One region of the Paraburkholderia sp. J8-2 genome, then DNA from elsewhere that is predicted to be linked to it. Evidence: riboswitches for the same ligand, from Rfam matches in the RefSeq annotation. Region 1 holds a riboswitch; the other holds the start of a gene.
The links. A riboswitch is a leader RNA that binds a small molecule or an ion and turns the genes downstream of it on or off. The one in region 1 is predicted to bind fluoride.

Region 1 (7,750 bases):
GGGCACGCTTTCTTTCCGGTCGGTGGCCAGTACGGGAGCCTGCTGCTTGCGGCGGCGACGTTCGGCGTGGGCTTTTTCACGCGCCCGCTAGGTGCGGTGCTGATCGGCGCTTTTGCCGATCGTGCGGGCCGCAAGCCCGCACTCATTCTCACGGTTGCGTTGATCACGGTCGGCACGCTGGGAATGGCCGCCACGCCGTCATATGCCAGCATCGGCATGGCGGCGCCGCTCATCGTGGTGCTGTGCCGGCTTCTGCAAGGCTTTGCGCTAGGCGGCGAGGTCGGTCCGGCGACGGCGCTTCTCATCGAAGCCGCGCCACCTGGGCGGCGTGCGCTCTATGCAAGCTGGCAACTCGCAAGCCAGGGCATTGCAGTCGCCGTGGGGGGCGTATTCGGTGTGTTGGTATCGATGACATTGCGTGCGGACCAACTGGCGGCATGGGGCTGGCGTATTCCGTTCATCGCGAGCCTGCTGCTCGTTCCAGTGGCTGTCTATATTCGCCGGAGTCTGCCCGAAACGCTCGAGGACAACGACGCTCGCACGGCGTCTGAGGTATTGGGCGGCGTCGTGCGTACGCATCGGCGCTACCTGGTGCTGGGCGTGTTGATGACGCTCTCGGGCGCGGTCTCCTCGCAGATCGGCAACTACATGACGACCTACGCCATCCAGACGCTGAAGCTGCCGCCAACGATCGCGCAGACGAGCGCACTGGTCGGCGGCCTGTTGACGTTTGCAGGCGGCCTGGCCGGCGGATGGCTGTGCGACATGCGCGGCCGCAAGATCGTGCTGATTGCACCGCGCGTGCTGCTGATGCTGTTGAGCGTGCCGATGTTCCTGTGGCTGCAGGCCGCGCCGGGCGCAACGAGCTTCCTGCTGGTGACGGTGATTCTCGCGTTGCTGACGGCCATGAGCGCAACGGCGGCGATGGTGGTCATGCCCGAATTGCTGCCCGCCAGCTTTCGCAGCACGGGTGTGTCGCTCGTCTACGCAATCGGCACGACGCTGTTCGGCGGCACCACGCAGTTCGCCGTGACGGCCTTGATTGCCTGGACCGGAAGCCCGATGGCGCCCGCGTGGTACATGGTGGCGACCAGTGTGCTGAGCCTTGCCGCCATGGCGATGCTTCCCGAAACACGCAACGTGGACGTGTCCAGATAGCGTTCGGCACCGTGCGCGGCAGTGCCCGCGCCCGGCCAGCTACTCACCGCACCTTCGCATCATGCCGGGCGTAAGCCTGGCAGGGGCGCTCGCGCGCCTGCATTTTCACCATAAAGACAATAGAACGAGACATGAAAAAGACCATGATCGCCGGCCTCGTGCTGGCCGGTATGCACGGTGCTGCGAACGCGCAGTCGAGCGTGACGATTTTCGGCAGCCTCGATACAGGGCTGACCTACGTGAGCAACGTCCACGGCAGTTCGTCTTTCGCCATGGCAGACGGCATCAACAAGAGCAACTCGCTAGGTTTCACGGGTGTCGAAGACCTGGGCGGCGGCAAGCATGCGCTATTCAAGCTGGAAAACGGCTATTCGGTGAACACGGGTACGTTGGGGCAAGGCGGACTGCTGTTCGGCAAGCAGGCTTATGTCGGCCTGGGCGATGCGTCGATTGGAGATGTGACGCTCGGGCGTCAATACGACTTCGCGTACTCCATGATCCGCTATTTGCCGTGCTTGTCGTGTGGCATCTACAGTGTTGAAAACGGCGACCTGGATCGCGTTTCCGGCGAGCGGTTGAACAACACGGTGCAATTCATGTCGCGCACGGTTGCGGGCTTTTCGGCCGGAGCGCAGTACAGCTTCGGCGCAAGTTCCGGTAACACCACGACAAACGCCGGTCGCGCGGTGAGTGCAACGGTGCAATACGCCGGCAGCGCCTTTGCCGCAGGCGCCTTCTACACCGATATCAATGGCGCCCCCGTCTATGTCGGCATGACTGGCGCGGCGGAAATCTTCGGGCGCCCGATCACGCCCGCTACCGCGTTGCTCGTCGACAAGCAGCGCATCTTCGGATTTGGTGCAACCTATACACCGGGTCAATGGCGGGTGTCAGCGGTCTATACCAATACCCATCTGGAACTTGGAAACGCCAGCGCACAGGATCAGGTGATTCACGTCGGCGGTGAGTATCGGCCCCGGCCCGATCTCGTGCTCGCTACCAAGCTCACGTACGACAAGCTCGATGCGTCGCATTGGCTCACGCTCTCATGCGGCGTGGACTATTTGCTCTCGAAGCGCACAGATGTCTACCTCGACGTGCATGCGCAGCGAGCATTCGGGGACAGCACCAAGGCATCGATCGCGCTGGCCGGCACTTCGTCGACAGACAGCCAATTCCTGTCGCGTGTGGGCATCAGGCATTTGTTCTAGCCGTTCTCGCGGGTACGGCCTGATTTTCGGGGGCGACGCTCTGGTCACACCCCGACGCCCAGCGGTGATCAGAGGTCTCCGCGCACTTCACCGGTGCCCAGCACGTTGCGCTGCCGGTTGACCTCCGCCCAAAGCGCATCGCTGTCGTCGTCGCGCAGCAGGACCATCCAGTCCAGTTGATCGTCGGTCACGCCGAAGTATTCCAGGATCTCCCTGCGAACGGCATCGACGAACTGCGCGTATTCCGGCGTTGCCTGGGCCTGCGCGTGCAAGGCGTCGTATGCCGCATCGTCCACGCCGCCGCCGTGCTCGTCGATGTAGTGCGAGATCCACTGGTCGCGTTCGCGGTCGTAGTCGGCCTCGGCGCGCATCGCCTGCACAGCCGTGTAGAAGTCCAGTTGGGCAAACGCGGCGATCGCCGCCGTTGTTGCCTCGTCGAATGGGGTTGTCATCGCATATCTCATGTGGGCCGTGGCACATTATCGCGCGGGCCGCGACTGGACGCCCGAGACGCCCTCACTTTCGCAACTGCGATGCCCGCGCAGGCGGCCTGCGGCGCGTTCGAACGCTGTCGATGCGGCAGCTGCCACACACCGCGTTCTGCCCGGGTACGCCCGCCTGGGGGCTTGCAGCGCTGGCGATAGAGGCGTAACGTTGTTGCAGGAGATGGCATTCTCCTGGAACCGCCCCGACGGGCTAATGATGCCTACCGGCCTGGGAACAGGCACTGTCGGTGCATGCGGTTTCTTCGCTGGCCCCACCTGTGTCTGTGCCGTCAAGACGGCATCTCCCGGTTCACATCGTCACAGCCCAACCTTCGTTGGGCCTGGGTTTCGTCGCGCTCTGCCAAAGGCGTGGCGACGAGGGACTGGAAATGGGATTTCACAGCATCCTGTTTGAGACACCCGAAGACGGGCCGCCTGCTGGCGAAGTGCACGAGCCGGAGTGCTTTGGCGACCTGAATCTCGACCAGATTGAGCTGAAGCTCACGCAAGGCTATGACGAGTACGACCTGAAGCCGTTCTTTCGTACAGCGCTCGATCGCGAGAGTGCAATACGGTACCGGCACGACGTGATGCGCGACCTCGGGAGCCACGAGATTTCCCGCTGTATTCACGCGTTTGCGCAGTCGATGCGCAAGATGCGCTCAGCGCTGGCACAGGCAGAGAAGCTTTACTATCCGCGACAAAAACAATGGTGGTTTCTCGAAGCTGCGTTCCGGTATTGCGATGCGCTTGGGACGTTAGAAGCCACGCTACATGAGACTCACCCGAAGTCGGCAGGCTTGCGCGAGTTCAGCGCGTGGCTTGCAGGGTATCTTCGTGGCGAGGACTTCATCGGACTCAGGCGAGATGTGGTGGACCTGCAGACGGCGCTGGAAGCCGTTAGATACGCGGTGCACATTCACGGCAACGCGGTGACCGTGCTGAATGACGACCGCGAGAGCGATTACAGCGCATACGTCGTGGCTATTTTCGAGCGATTCAAGCAGGGTGAGGTCAAGGACCACAGTGTCGAGGTTAAGGAATGGCCGGAAATGAATCACGTCGAGGCACAGATACTGGACTACGTCGCCAGGCTCCAGCCTCAACCATTTGCGATGCTCGCCAGCTTCCAGCTCAATCACACTGACTTCCTTGACGCCACCATCGCCTCATTCGACCGCGAGGCGCAGTTCTACATCGCGTACGACGCCTATATTCAGAATTGCCGGGAGCAAGGTCTTCCATTCTGCTTCCCGGTGGTTTCGTCGTCGAGCAAGGCCGAACGTTGTCACGATACGTTCGACCTCGCGCTCGCGCACAAGCTGTGTGCAGACAAGCTTCCAGTCGTGCGCAACGACTTCTGGCTGGAGCGTGCTGAGCGCATTATTGTTGTCTCGGGTCCCAACAACGGCGGCAAGACGACTTTCGCCAGAGCGTTCGGGCAACTTCACTACCTCACGAGGCTGGGTTGCCCGGTGCCTGGCAGTGAGGCGCGCCTGTATCTCTGCGATCAGCTCTTTGCACATTTTGAGCGCGAAGAGAATACGAAGGACATGCGCGGCAAATTGCAGGATGACCTCATGCGCATGCACGCCATCCTGGCGCGAGCCACGCCCCGCAGCGTCATCGTGATGAACGAGATTTTCAGTTCCACGACGCTTGCCGATGCGCTATTTCTCTGCCGCCGGATCGTCAACCGGATTATGGAACGCGACGCGCTTTGCGTATGCGTGACCTTTGTCGAAGAGTTGGCCCGGCTCGGCGCGCAGACAGTGAGCATGGTCAGTGAAATCTGCCCGTCCAATCCGGCGCAGCGAACGTTCCGTATTCGCCGAAAGCCCGCCGATGGACGCGCATACGCCGTCTCTGTGGCCGAGCAGTACGGGCTCACCTATGAACGCCTGAAGGAGCGCCTTGCATCATGAAAGCATGGTTGCTCTATGCTCAGCGCGATTTCGACTGGCATCGCGGTGAACAATGGAACGAAACCACGCTCACGCGGGATCTCGAACTCGTCACTGTTTTTGCGGCGATGGGGGCGGGCGACGAATTTCTCGAGGGTGTGGCGAAGAAGGTCGTGACCGTCAGTCTGGATGAGCTTGGCGACATTCTTTATCGACAGGCCGTGCTCAGGGATTGTCTCAGCCACGAGGCCGTTATACGGCGGCTCTATGCGATTGCCGTGGAGGCGCAAGAGACAGAGCGCAAGAGCTTCTACTGGGGATTGACGGCTTCGGCGAGCAGCGTCCTGCACTCGGCCCGAGACCTCGTGCAGGCGTATTTCGCTTCGTTGGTGAAGTTGCGCCAGCTCGCGGACGATGAAACGTCGTCATTCGAATCGGCCGGGTTCAGACGGTTCTTCGCGATGGTGCGCGAAGCGTTGCCGGACGACTATTTCGCGGCTGTTAAGCATTGCCTGAGGGAACTCAGGTTCAACCGCGGTGTGCTGATGAGTGCGCAACCAGGTCGTGGCAACAAGGGCACCCGCTACGTTTTACGCAGACCCCACGAGTCGGACCCGAATCTGATTCGCCGTCTATTCGCAAGGCGGCCACGCTCATACACGTTCCGCATTGCCGAGCGAGATGAGAACGGCGCCCGTGCGGTCGCCGAACTTGAAGCGCGCGGCATCAACCACGTTGCAAACGCGCTTGCCCAGTCCGCTGATCACATCAAGCGCTTCTTCGCGATGTTGCGCGCGGAGCTTGGCCTCTATCTGGGTTTCATGAATTTGCGCAACAGACTGGCAAAGCGAGGTTTGCCAGTCTGTTTTCCTGTGCCTTTTCCGGTTGAGCAGCGCAGGCACAGCTTCTCAGGGCTGTACGACATCAGTCTCGCACTGCGTATGGAGCACGCACCGGTGGGCAACGACGTCGACGCGAACGGCAAGGATGCTATGGTCGTGACCGGCGCGAACCAGGGCGGGAAATCGACTTTTTTGCGTAGTATTGGAATCGCACAAGTACTGCTCCAGGCGGGCGGCATCGTCGGCGCCTCGGCATTTGAAGCAAACGTCGCGACCGGGATCTTCACGCACTACAAGCGGGAGGAAGATGTCACGATGCAAAGCGGAAAATTCGACGAAGAGTTAAGACGCATGAGCGAGGTCGTTGACCATATCCGGCCTCACGCGCTCTTCCTGTCAAACGAGTCGTTTGCATCGACCAACGAACGTGAGGGCTCGGAAGTCGGTAGAGCGATTATCGACGCTCTGCTCGAGGCGCGCGTAAAGATATGCCTTGTCACGCATCTGTTCACGTTGGCAAAGGGTCTCGCTACTGAATGCGCGTTTCCCGCAGTCTTTCTGCGGGCCGAACGCCGGGAAGACGGCGAGCGCACGTTCCGCCTGATTCAGGGAGAGCCGCTGCAAACGAGTTTCGGGCAGGACTTGTACCGCGCCTTATTCGAGGAAGACGCCATGGAGTCAGACGATGCTGGGCATAGGCAGGAGCGTTCGCCACGCGTTAAGGCTTGACCCCAGGGCAGCAGCCAGCGGGGCGTCGTCGCTTCTCTGGCTTTTGGCCCGGCACAGTTCATTAACTTGATCAGGAGGTGTTTATGCAAGGTAGTCAACTGACCATCTATGCGGCTAATCAGAGTCATCGCGTCCGGCACCTTTCGGTCGTTGACTGGATACTTGAGGAAGCCAGGCATGCGGACATTCATGGCGCCACGGTGGTCGAGGTAGCCGAAGGTGTAGACCACAAGGGAAAATATCATGCGGCTCGCTTTTTCGAGCTTGCGGAACAGTCGGTCGCCGTCACCCTTATCGCCGGAGATGCGCAGATTGACAACCTGCTCGACAAGCTCAACGGCGGCGGTGTTCCCCTCTTTTATACGCGTACGCGAATCGAATACGCCACGCTTGGAACGAAAGCTGCGGACTGAGGACAGAACACGCTGAGCTTGTGCCCTATGTCGCGCGCGTGCGCTGCAATGCAGCACATGTCGGCGCCAGACCCTTGCACTAGAATGGATTGAAGGTCCTTCGGTGCCGGGTCGGCACCGAAGGACCTTCCGGCTGCAGCTTCTGCTCAGCGGTCTCCCGCGCGTGGAGGAGGGCATGAACGGCTTTCAGCTTACGTTTTACACCGAACATGACCGCCATCACGGACATCGGACGGTGTGCGAATGGCTGCTTCACGAAGCGGGCCGCCTGGGAATCCACGGCGTCACAGTGATCAACTGCGCGGAGGGGACTGGGCATGCCGGCGCACATCATGGGGCGCATCTGCTGAATCTCGCTGACCAACCGGTGCAGGTTATTCTCGCCGTCACGGAAGACGAGGCGCAGCGCATGCTCGACGCCGTTGAAGCTGAGCACGTTCACGTCTTCTACACGCGGTTTCCCGTCGAGTTTGGGGTGCTCGGTGCGGACTCGCAGCAGGCAGGGAAAGCGCGCTTTTCCCTATTCGGTCATAAGCCGAAATAGTCACTTCACAACATGCGCCGCCAGGTCTTCGTACTGCGAATCTGCGGCGGCGGCGCCGGCGTGCTATTCACGCGCGTGTGAACTATTCTGAAGTGGTGACTAGCGGCTGGTTTTCTTCTACGCATTCGACAGGAGGTGTGCCATGTCGATGTCGACCACTCTGCAGGAACGCCTGCGCAGCAAGGGCTCACGCTACGAAATCGTGCGCCACCCATACAGTCATTCGAGCATGGAAAGCGCTGCGGCAGCGCACATTCCCGGCGACCGCCTTGCAAAAACCGTACTGCTCGAAGACGAGCACGGCTATGTGGCCGTCGTACTGCCCTCGACCTATGCCGTGCAATTGTCGGAGCTTTGGAACAAGACAGGCCGCAGGCTCGCCCTCGCGACAGAAGCCGATCTGCGCGAGCTGTTCAAGGACTGCGATGCTGGGGCGCTGCCGCCAATCTGCGGGGCGTATGGCA
Region 2 (7,750 bases), 110 kb from region 1:
AAGTTGTTTGCAGCCGTGTCTATTGCCTTGATCTCCGTCACGGCCAGCTCCGGAGCATTTGCGGCGGACACCATTCGCTTTGGTGTCGATGCGAGCTATCCGCCGTTTGAATCGAAAGCACCGGACGGCAAACTGGTTGGCTTCGACATCGATCTCGGCAACGAGATCTGCCACCGTCTGAATGCGAAATGCGTCTGGATCGAAAACGACTTCGACGGCATGATCCCGGCGCTCAAGGCGCGCAAGTTCGACGGCGTGCTCTCGTCGATGTCGATGACCCCCGCACGCAAAGAGCAGATCGCGTTCTCGGACAAACTGTTCAACACGCCGACGCGTCTCGTCGCCAAGACGGGCTCGGGCATCATGCCGACCGCGGAATCGCTCAAGGGTAAGCGCGTGGGCGTGGAGCAGGGCACGATTCAGGAGACCTACGCCAAGGCCCATTGGGCGGCGGCTGGCGTGGAGGTCGTGCCTTACCAGAACCAGGATCAGGTCTATCAGGACCTGCTGGCCGGCCGCGTAGACGCGGCGCTGCAAGACGCCGTGCAGGCCGAAGTGGGCTTCCTGAAGTCGCCGCGCGGCCAGGGCTACAGCTTCGCGGGCGGCGACCTCGACGATCCGGCGACGCTTGGCAACGGCGCCGGCATCGGCCTGCGCAAGGAAGACACCGCGCTCAAGACGAAGATCGACGGCGCGATTGCCAGCATCATCAAGGACGGGACGTACAAGAAGATCGAGAAGAAGTACTTCGACTTCGACGTGTATGGCAAGTGACGTTTGATCGATGACGCGCACGGCGCGAAAGCGGACGCATCGCTTTCGCGCCGCGTGTCACATACGCCAGTTAAGCCACCTAAGTCACCTATGCCACCTATGTCATCTAAGCGGCCTCGCGCATTGCCTTCGCCTGGGTCGAGTCTTTTTTCGGTGGCGCGCCAAACATCCGCGTGTATTCCCGGCTGAACTGCGAGGCGCTCTCGTATCCCACTTCGAATGCGGCGGCCTGTACGCTCATCGAAAGCGAGAGCAGCAGTCGGCGGGCTTCCAGTAGCCGCAACTGCTTCTGGTATTGAAGGGGCGGCAGCCCCGTCAGCGCTTTGAACTGGCGGTGAAACGCCGACGCGCTGAGCTGGGCAAGCGCCGCCAGGTCTTCCACCCGCACGGGCTCGGCAAACCGCTCCCGCAACTTTTCCACCGCGCGCAGCAGGCTGAGAGAAGGGCTTTCGGTCGACGCGAGCCGCGCGATTTCAGATCCATTCGGACCCCTTAGCAGCCAGTAGCAGATCTCGCGCATGAGCATGGGGTACAGCATGGCGATGGCGTCGGGCGTCTCCAGCAGGCGCACGGCGCGCAGCGCGCAATCGGCAAGCGGGCCGTCGAAGTTCGCGACGAACACGCCGCGGCTCGCCTCTGCCGCCGGCGCGGGCGCAGGCGACATCTCTTTCGCCACGGCGCGCAGCATGGCCAGGTCCAGTTCGAGTATCAGAACCAGGCAAGGTTTGTCCGGGCTCGCTTCGAACACCCGGCCCCGCGACGGCGTTTGAACGCCGACCACGAGCGCTTGACCTGCCCGGTATTCGAGTTGCGCCCCGCCGAAACTGGCCCATTTGGCGCCTTGAGCGACGATGCACAATGCCGGGCGCGCCGCGCGAAACGTGGGCGGCGCGGGGTGGTCGGAGCGCAGAATGAGCAGTCCGTCGACCGCGGTGCTGTATGGGCTCGTGCCGGGCTGCGTTTGCGTGTAGCGCAGCAGGGCGGCGGCCAGTTCGTTCGTCATGGCGGCTCGCTAAGGATCGCTAGAGGGAAAGGGCGCCGAGGCATGTTAGTCAGCGAAGCAGGAATAGGCAAGAATCGGGCAGGTTCGGGTATTCACTCGCCGGTGGCGCCAGGCGGAGAATCGAAGCCATCCACACTAGCGAGAGGTGCCAAATGGCAACGAACAACGGCAGTCAGTCGGGCCCGAAAATCGCGGTCGTCACCGGCGGCAGCCGCGGCATTGGCCGCGACACCGTTCTGCGGCTGGCAAGCCGCGGCGTCCGCACGGTCTTTACTTACAACACCAATCGGGCCGAGGCCGAGAAGGTTTGTGCGCAGGTTGCAGAGGCGGGGAGCCAGTCGATCGCCCTGCAACTGAACATGGCGAATTCTGGCGCGTTCGACGACTTCGTTGCGCGCCTGCGAGAAGCGCTCGGAACGCTGAGCGCCACGGGCTTCGATTATCTGGTGAACAACGCCGGAATTTCTTCCACAGCCACGCTTGCAGCCGGCACCGAAGCGGAACTCGACGCGCAGTTCGCGGTGCACTTCAAGGGGCCGTTTCTGTTGACGCAAAAGCTGCTGCCGCTCATTCATGACGGCGGCCGGATTGTGAACGTCTCCTCGGGTCTTGCGCGCTTCGCGTTTCCGGGCCGCGCGATTTATGGGCCGATGAAGGCGGCGGTCGAAGCGCTCACACGCTATATGGCGCTCGAACTCGCGCCGCGCCGAATCGCAGTCAACGTCGTCGCGCCAGGCGCCATTGCGACCGACTTTAGCGGCGGCATCGTGCGGGACAATCCGGAGGTCAATAAAGCGGTGGCGGAACACACCGCGCTCGGCCGCGCGGGATTGCCGACTGACGTGGGGCCGGTTATCGCGGGTTTATTGTCGGATGACTTTGGGTGGGTGAACGCGCAGCGCATCGAGGTGGCTGGCGGCATGCATATTTGATTTCGCCGGTCACAGCGCGACGCTTTTGCCGGTCGCGTCGACTTCGATGCCCCAGTCGCCTTGTTCGAACCAGTCGTCGCCGAGCAGTTCGGCCGGATGCTGCGTGCGGCTCTGGCCGTTGCCGCATCGCATGTCGCCGGCGGGGCAGTAGTGGTCGCAGCCCCAGCACAGGCGCTCGGGGTGCTGGGGGTGAATCGGAAACTTCTTTGCCATGATGTCGTCCCGGTGCGATCCCGGAAAGGACGCAATATCAACATTGTCGTCCTCGCGCGCCACAGTGGCAGATGGCAGAGTGTCACGCCCAGCAAGCGCGGCTGCTGCAGATTGTCGCAGCGTCATGCTATGGTCGTAAGGCGGCCGGCCGATCCGGTCGCAGCGCCCGGAGGCGCTAATCAAAACGACCCGCATGCGCCGCCATGACCCGTTCGAGCCTTTCTCCGCAAAAGCGCCGCCGCGCGTGGCCGCTGATTGTGTTGGGTACTGTCGTCGTCGTTCTGGTTGCCGGGGTCCTGGCGGGCTGGCTGACATTGCGCGGCAGCTTGCCGCAACTGGACGGCACGCGTGCCGCGCCGCTCTCCGCGCCCGTGACGATCGAGCGCGACGCGCTGGGCGTGCCGACGATACAGGGCAACACGCGCGGCGACCTCGCGTATGCGAGCGGCTTCCTTCACGCACAGGATCGTTTCTTTCAGATGGATTTGCTGCGCCGGGTCGCCGCTGGCGAGATGGCGGCGCTCATCGGACCGGCGGCGTTGCCTCTGGACCGCCGCGACCGGCCCTTGCGCTTTCGCGAACACGCCCAGGCAGCGCTCGCCGCGCTCTCCGCTGACCAGCGGGAACTGATCGAACGCTATACGGCGGGCGTCAACGACGGCCTGCGCTCGCTTCGCGCGCGGCCGTTCGAGTACTGGCTGTTGCGCACGCAACCGGCGCCGTGGCGTCCCGAGGACACGGTGCTCACCGTCTACGCGATGTACTTCGATCTTCAGTACGACCAGGTGAGGCGCGTGCTCTCGCGTGCGGCGCTGCGCGAGCGCGTGCCCGCCGACCTGCTTGCGTTCCTGCTGCCTGAAACGAGCCATTGGGACGCCCCGCTCGACGGGCAGCGCGCATTGCCGCAACCGCCGGCGGCGTTGCCCGCCGCGCCGCCATCGTGGCTTCCGGCAACGCGGTCCGCCGCCGATCTCGATCCCGACGCCACTTCGCTTCTCAGCAGCGTGCCTGGTTTCGTCGGCGGCGAGAACGCGGTCGATTCGATGGTCGGCAGCAACGGTTTCGCGGTCGACGCCGCGCATAGCGCGCACGGCGGCGCGCTGCTCGCGAGCGACATGCACCTGGGCCTCGCGCTGCCGAACGTCTGGTACCGCCTCTCGCTCGTGTATCCCGCCCCCGATGGCGGCGAGCGGCGTATCACGGGCGTCAGCCTGCCGGGTACGCCGTCCGTCGTGGCCGGCAGCAACGGCCATATCGCGTGGGGCTTTACGAACAGCTATGCGCGCTTCGTCGATCTGGTCGAACTTCAGCGTGATCCTGCCGATCCCTTGCGCTACCGGGTGCCGGGCGGCGGATGGGACAAGGCGCGGCTGATCCACGAGCGCCTCGATGTGAACGGCGGCGCGAGCGTCGATCTGCCGGTCGTGCAAACGCGCTGGGGGCCGCAACTCGTTGTCGGCGAGCACGCCTATGCATTGCATTGGGTCGCGCAGGATCCACAGGCGACCAACATGAACTTCATGCAGCTCGAAGGCGCCACGAACGTCGCCGACGCATTGCGCGCCGCGCAGACCTTTGGCTTGCCGACGCAGAATTTCATGGTGGCCGACGCGCAAGGCCATATCGGCTGGACGCTTGCCGGGCCGCTGCCGCGCTTCGCGGATGCCGACGGCGGCGCGGCGGCGCTCGCGAGCTTGCCGTACCGCTCCGAAACGTATGCCGGCTGGCAAGGGTACCGTTCGCCCGATGCGTATCCGGTGCGCGTCGATCCGCCGGCCGGGCGCATCTGGACCGCGAACAACCGTACCGTGCCGCTGGAGGACGTGGCGCGCATCGGCGACGCCGGCACGGATCTCGGCGCGCGCGCCACGCAGATTCGCAACGACCTGTTCGCGCTGCCGCATGCGAGCGAGCGCGACCTGCTCGCGGTGCAGACCGACGACCGCGCGTTCTGGATCGAGTACTGGCGACGTGTCGCGCTGGACGCGCTCGATGCGCGCGCACTCGACGGTCATCCCAAACGCGCCGAATTCCAGCGGCTGGTCCAGGCGTGGGACGGCCGCGCCGATGTGGATGCCGTCGGCTACCGGCTCGTGCGCGCGTTCTACGACTCGCTCTACCAGGCATGGTTCGGTGTACTGGACAAACAGTTGGCCGCGATTGCGCCGGACCTCAGCTATCGCGCGGCGAACTCGCGTTACGAAGCGACGATGGAGACACTCGCCGACGATCGCGCCTGGATACCAGGAGCCTTCGCGGATTGGCGCGCGTTCATGCTGGACCGTATCGACCATACGATCGCTAGCTTGCCGCATGGTGCGAATGGCACGAATGGCACGAAGCTCGAAGACGCACGCTGGGGCGAGCGCAACCGCGCGGCAATTGCGCATCCGTTCGCGCGCATGGTGCCGGAGTGGCTGCCGTGGGTTCGCGGCTGGCTCAGCGCGCCGCATGACCCGTTGCCGGGCGACTCCAACATGCCGCGCGTGCAGTCGCCGGCATTTGGCGCGTCCGAGCGTTTTGCGGTGTCGCCGGGGCGCGAGCAGGACGGGATCTTTGAGATGCCGGGCGGGCAGTCGGGTAATCCCATGTCGCCGTACTTTGTCGCGGGACATGAAACATGGGTGCGTGGCGACGCAGCGCCGTTCCTGCCGGGTACCGCCGTTCATACGCTCAAGCTCGTCCCGGCCGGCGCACAGCAGGCTCAAAACTGAGGCCCGCAGGTTCGCGAGCGCGGCGACGATCCTGTTGCAGCGTCTTATGTTGTCGCATAAAATCACGGGGCTTTCGGAGATGGCATTCCTCCCGTAACCGCCCTGCGTTCCCGCAGCGCTGATGATGCCTACGAGTTCCTGGGTGCAGGAGGTCGTAGGCCGTCCACGCGACGCCCCCCCTGTCGCCCAGGTGATTTGCAACCGTGCAAGCAAACGCAAACCTGGACCGCAATGAAATCCCTGAAGTCTATCGAGCAGTTCGCGATGGTTCCGTACCTCGCGCGCTGGCTGCTGCTCTCGTCCGTGCTTGGCGCCCTGGCGGGCAGCGCCTCCGCCTTGTTCCTCTATGCGCTCGATCGCGCAACCGACATCCGCGTCGTCCATGCCTGGCTGCTCTGGCTGCTGCCCGTTGCCGGCTTCGCGACCGGCTGGGTCTATCACCGTGTCGGCAAGCCGGTGGAAGGCGGGAACAACCTGCTGATCGACGAAATCCACGACCCGCAAAGAATCGTGCCCAAGCGGATGGCCCCGCTCGTGCTCGTCGCCACCGTGGTCACGCATCTGTTCGGCGGCTCGGCCGGACGCGAAGGCACGGCCGTGCAGATGGGCGGCGCGCTCGCCGACCGGGTCACGCACGTTTTCGGCCTCGACCGGGAAGCGCGCCGCATTCTGCTGATGGGCGGCATTGCAGCGGGCTTTTCGTCGGTGTTCGGCACGCCGCTGGCCGGCGCGATCTTCGGGCTGGAAGTGCTCGCAATCGGGCGCCTGCGTTACGACGCGCTGCTGACCTGCGTGGCGTCGTCGCTGGTCGCGGACCAGGTGTGCCGCGCGTGGGCCATCCATCACACGGTCTATAGCATTGCGTTCGTCCCGCATGTCACGCCGCTCGGACTTGGCTCGGCCATTCTCGCGGGCATCGCATTCGGCGTAGTGGGCATGCTGTTCGCCGACTCGACCCACGCGCTCTCGGCGTTCATCAAGCGCAAGATTGCCTACGCGCCGGCGCGTCCGTTCGTGGGCGGTATCGTCGTGGCGCTTGCCGCTACCGCGCTGAACGTGCCGCAGTATCTCGGCCTGGGCATTCCGACCATTGTCGAAGCGTTCAATCATCCGTTGCCCGTCTACGACTTCGCGGGCAAGTTCGGCTTCACCGTCGTGACGCTGGCATCGGGCTTCAAAGGCGGCGAAGTCACGCCGCTGTTCTATATCGGCGCGACGCTCGGCAATGCGTTGGGGCATGTGCTGGCCTTGCCGATGCCGGTGCTCGCGGGCCTTGGTTTCGTTGCCGTATTCGCTGGCGCCGCCAACACGCCGATCGCTTCGACGGTCATGGCAATCGAGCTGTTTGGCGCCGACATTGGCGTGTATGCGGCGCTGGCCTGCGTGGTGGCTTATCTGTTTTCCGGCCACACGGGCATCTACCGCGCGCAGCGCGTAGGGCAGGCGAAGCATCCGCTTTTGCCCGCTGGCATGCGTCTTTCGGACATTCCCGCGTTGCGCCGTGTACGGAGCAGCGATTGAGTCTCCGGCATCGCGTCATCGTTGTCTTGTCCACCTGAAAGCGAAGCGCATCGGGCTCGTTAGCAGAAGTGAGCGGACGACGCCAGAAGCGCTGGCTGATTCTCCCTATATCGGTTCGCCTCCTACCCTTGGTGTGGGGGATGAGTCAAGCTTGCCGCGCTCGCGTCGAGGCAGGGTCTCGCCGTGAGCCACATAACAGGGAATCGAATAAGGGGACAGCCATGAAGTGGCTCGATCGCATGACGGTGTTCAAAAAGCTGCTGACAGCATTCGCCGTTGTGATCGTATTTGCGGTGGCCGTGGGTATTGCCGGCGTCTCGTCGCTGGCGTCGATGCATGATATTGCCGATGAAATCTGCAACCGGCACATGAGCGGCCAGTTCTGGTTGGAGGAAGCGGCGCGCAGCAAGTTGAGCACTGACCTCGACGCGGCGAATCTGGGCTACGCCGATGAAGCGGGGCGCAACCATCTGAAGGAAGACATCGTCGCGCAGCTCAAGCGCATGCATGAGTCGCTCGATCGCTACGCCGGTGCAGGCGTGTCGGCTGGCGACCGCGCGCTCTATGACGACGTGCTCAAGAAGACCTCCGCA

Region 2: another riboswitch for fluoride. It lies ahead of U5A52_RS28180 (voltage-gated chloride channel family protein); the one in region 1 lies ahead of U5A52_RS27700 (MutS-related protein).

What each region holds. Positions count from the first base shown of each region.
Region 1 is NZ_CAJMZA010000016.1:32,184-39,933, forward strand. Features, by position in the region: gene U5A52_RS27685 (MFS transporter) at 1-1,158, shown strand, start outside; gene U5A52_RS27690 (porin) at 1,290-2,369, shown strand; gene U5A52_RS27695 (ATP-dependent protease) at 2,438-2,821, opposite strand; fluoride riboswitch at 3,023-3,085, shown strand; gene U5A52_RS27700 (MutS-related protein) at 3,244-4,779, shown strand; gene U5A52_RS27705 (MutS-related protein) at 4,776-6,329, shown strand; gene U5A52_RS27710 (DUF190 domain-containing protein) at 6,413-6,742, shown strand; gene U5A52_RS27715 (DUF190 domain-containing protein) at 6,918-7,286, shown strand; gene U5A52_RS27720 (YbaK/EbsC family protein) at 7,429-7,750, shown strand, end outside.
Region 2 is NZ_CAJMZA010000016.1:140,137-147,886, forward strand. Features, by position in the region: gene U5A52_RS28155 (ABC transporter substrate-binding protein) at 1-774, shown strand, start outside; gene U5A52_RS28160 (AraC family transcriptional regulator) at 881-1,777, opposite strand; gene U5A52_RS28165 (SDR family NAD(P)-dependent oxidoreductase) at 1,930-2,709, shown strand; gene U5A52_RS28170 (DUF3079 domain-containing protein) at 2,719-2,922, opposite strand; gene U5A52_RS28175 (penicillin acylase family protein) at 3,126-5,636, shown strand; fluoride riboswitch at 5,703-5,774, shown strand; gene U5A52_RS28180 (voltage-gated chloride channel family protein) at 5,868-7,157, shown strand; gene U5A52_RS28185 (methyl-accepting chemotaxis protein) at 7,379-7,750, shown strand, end outside.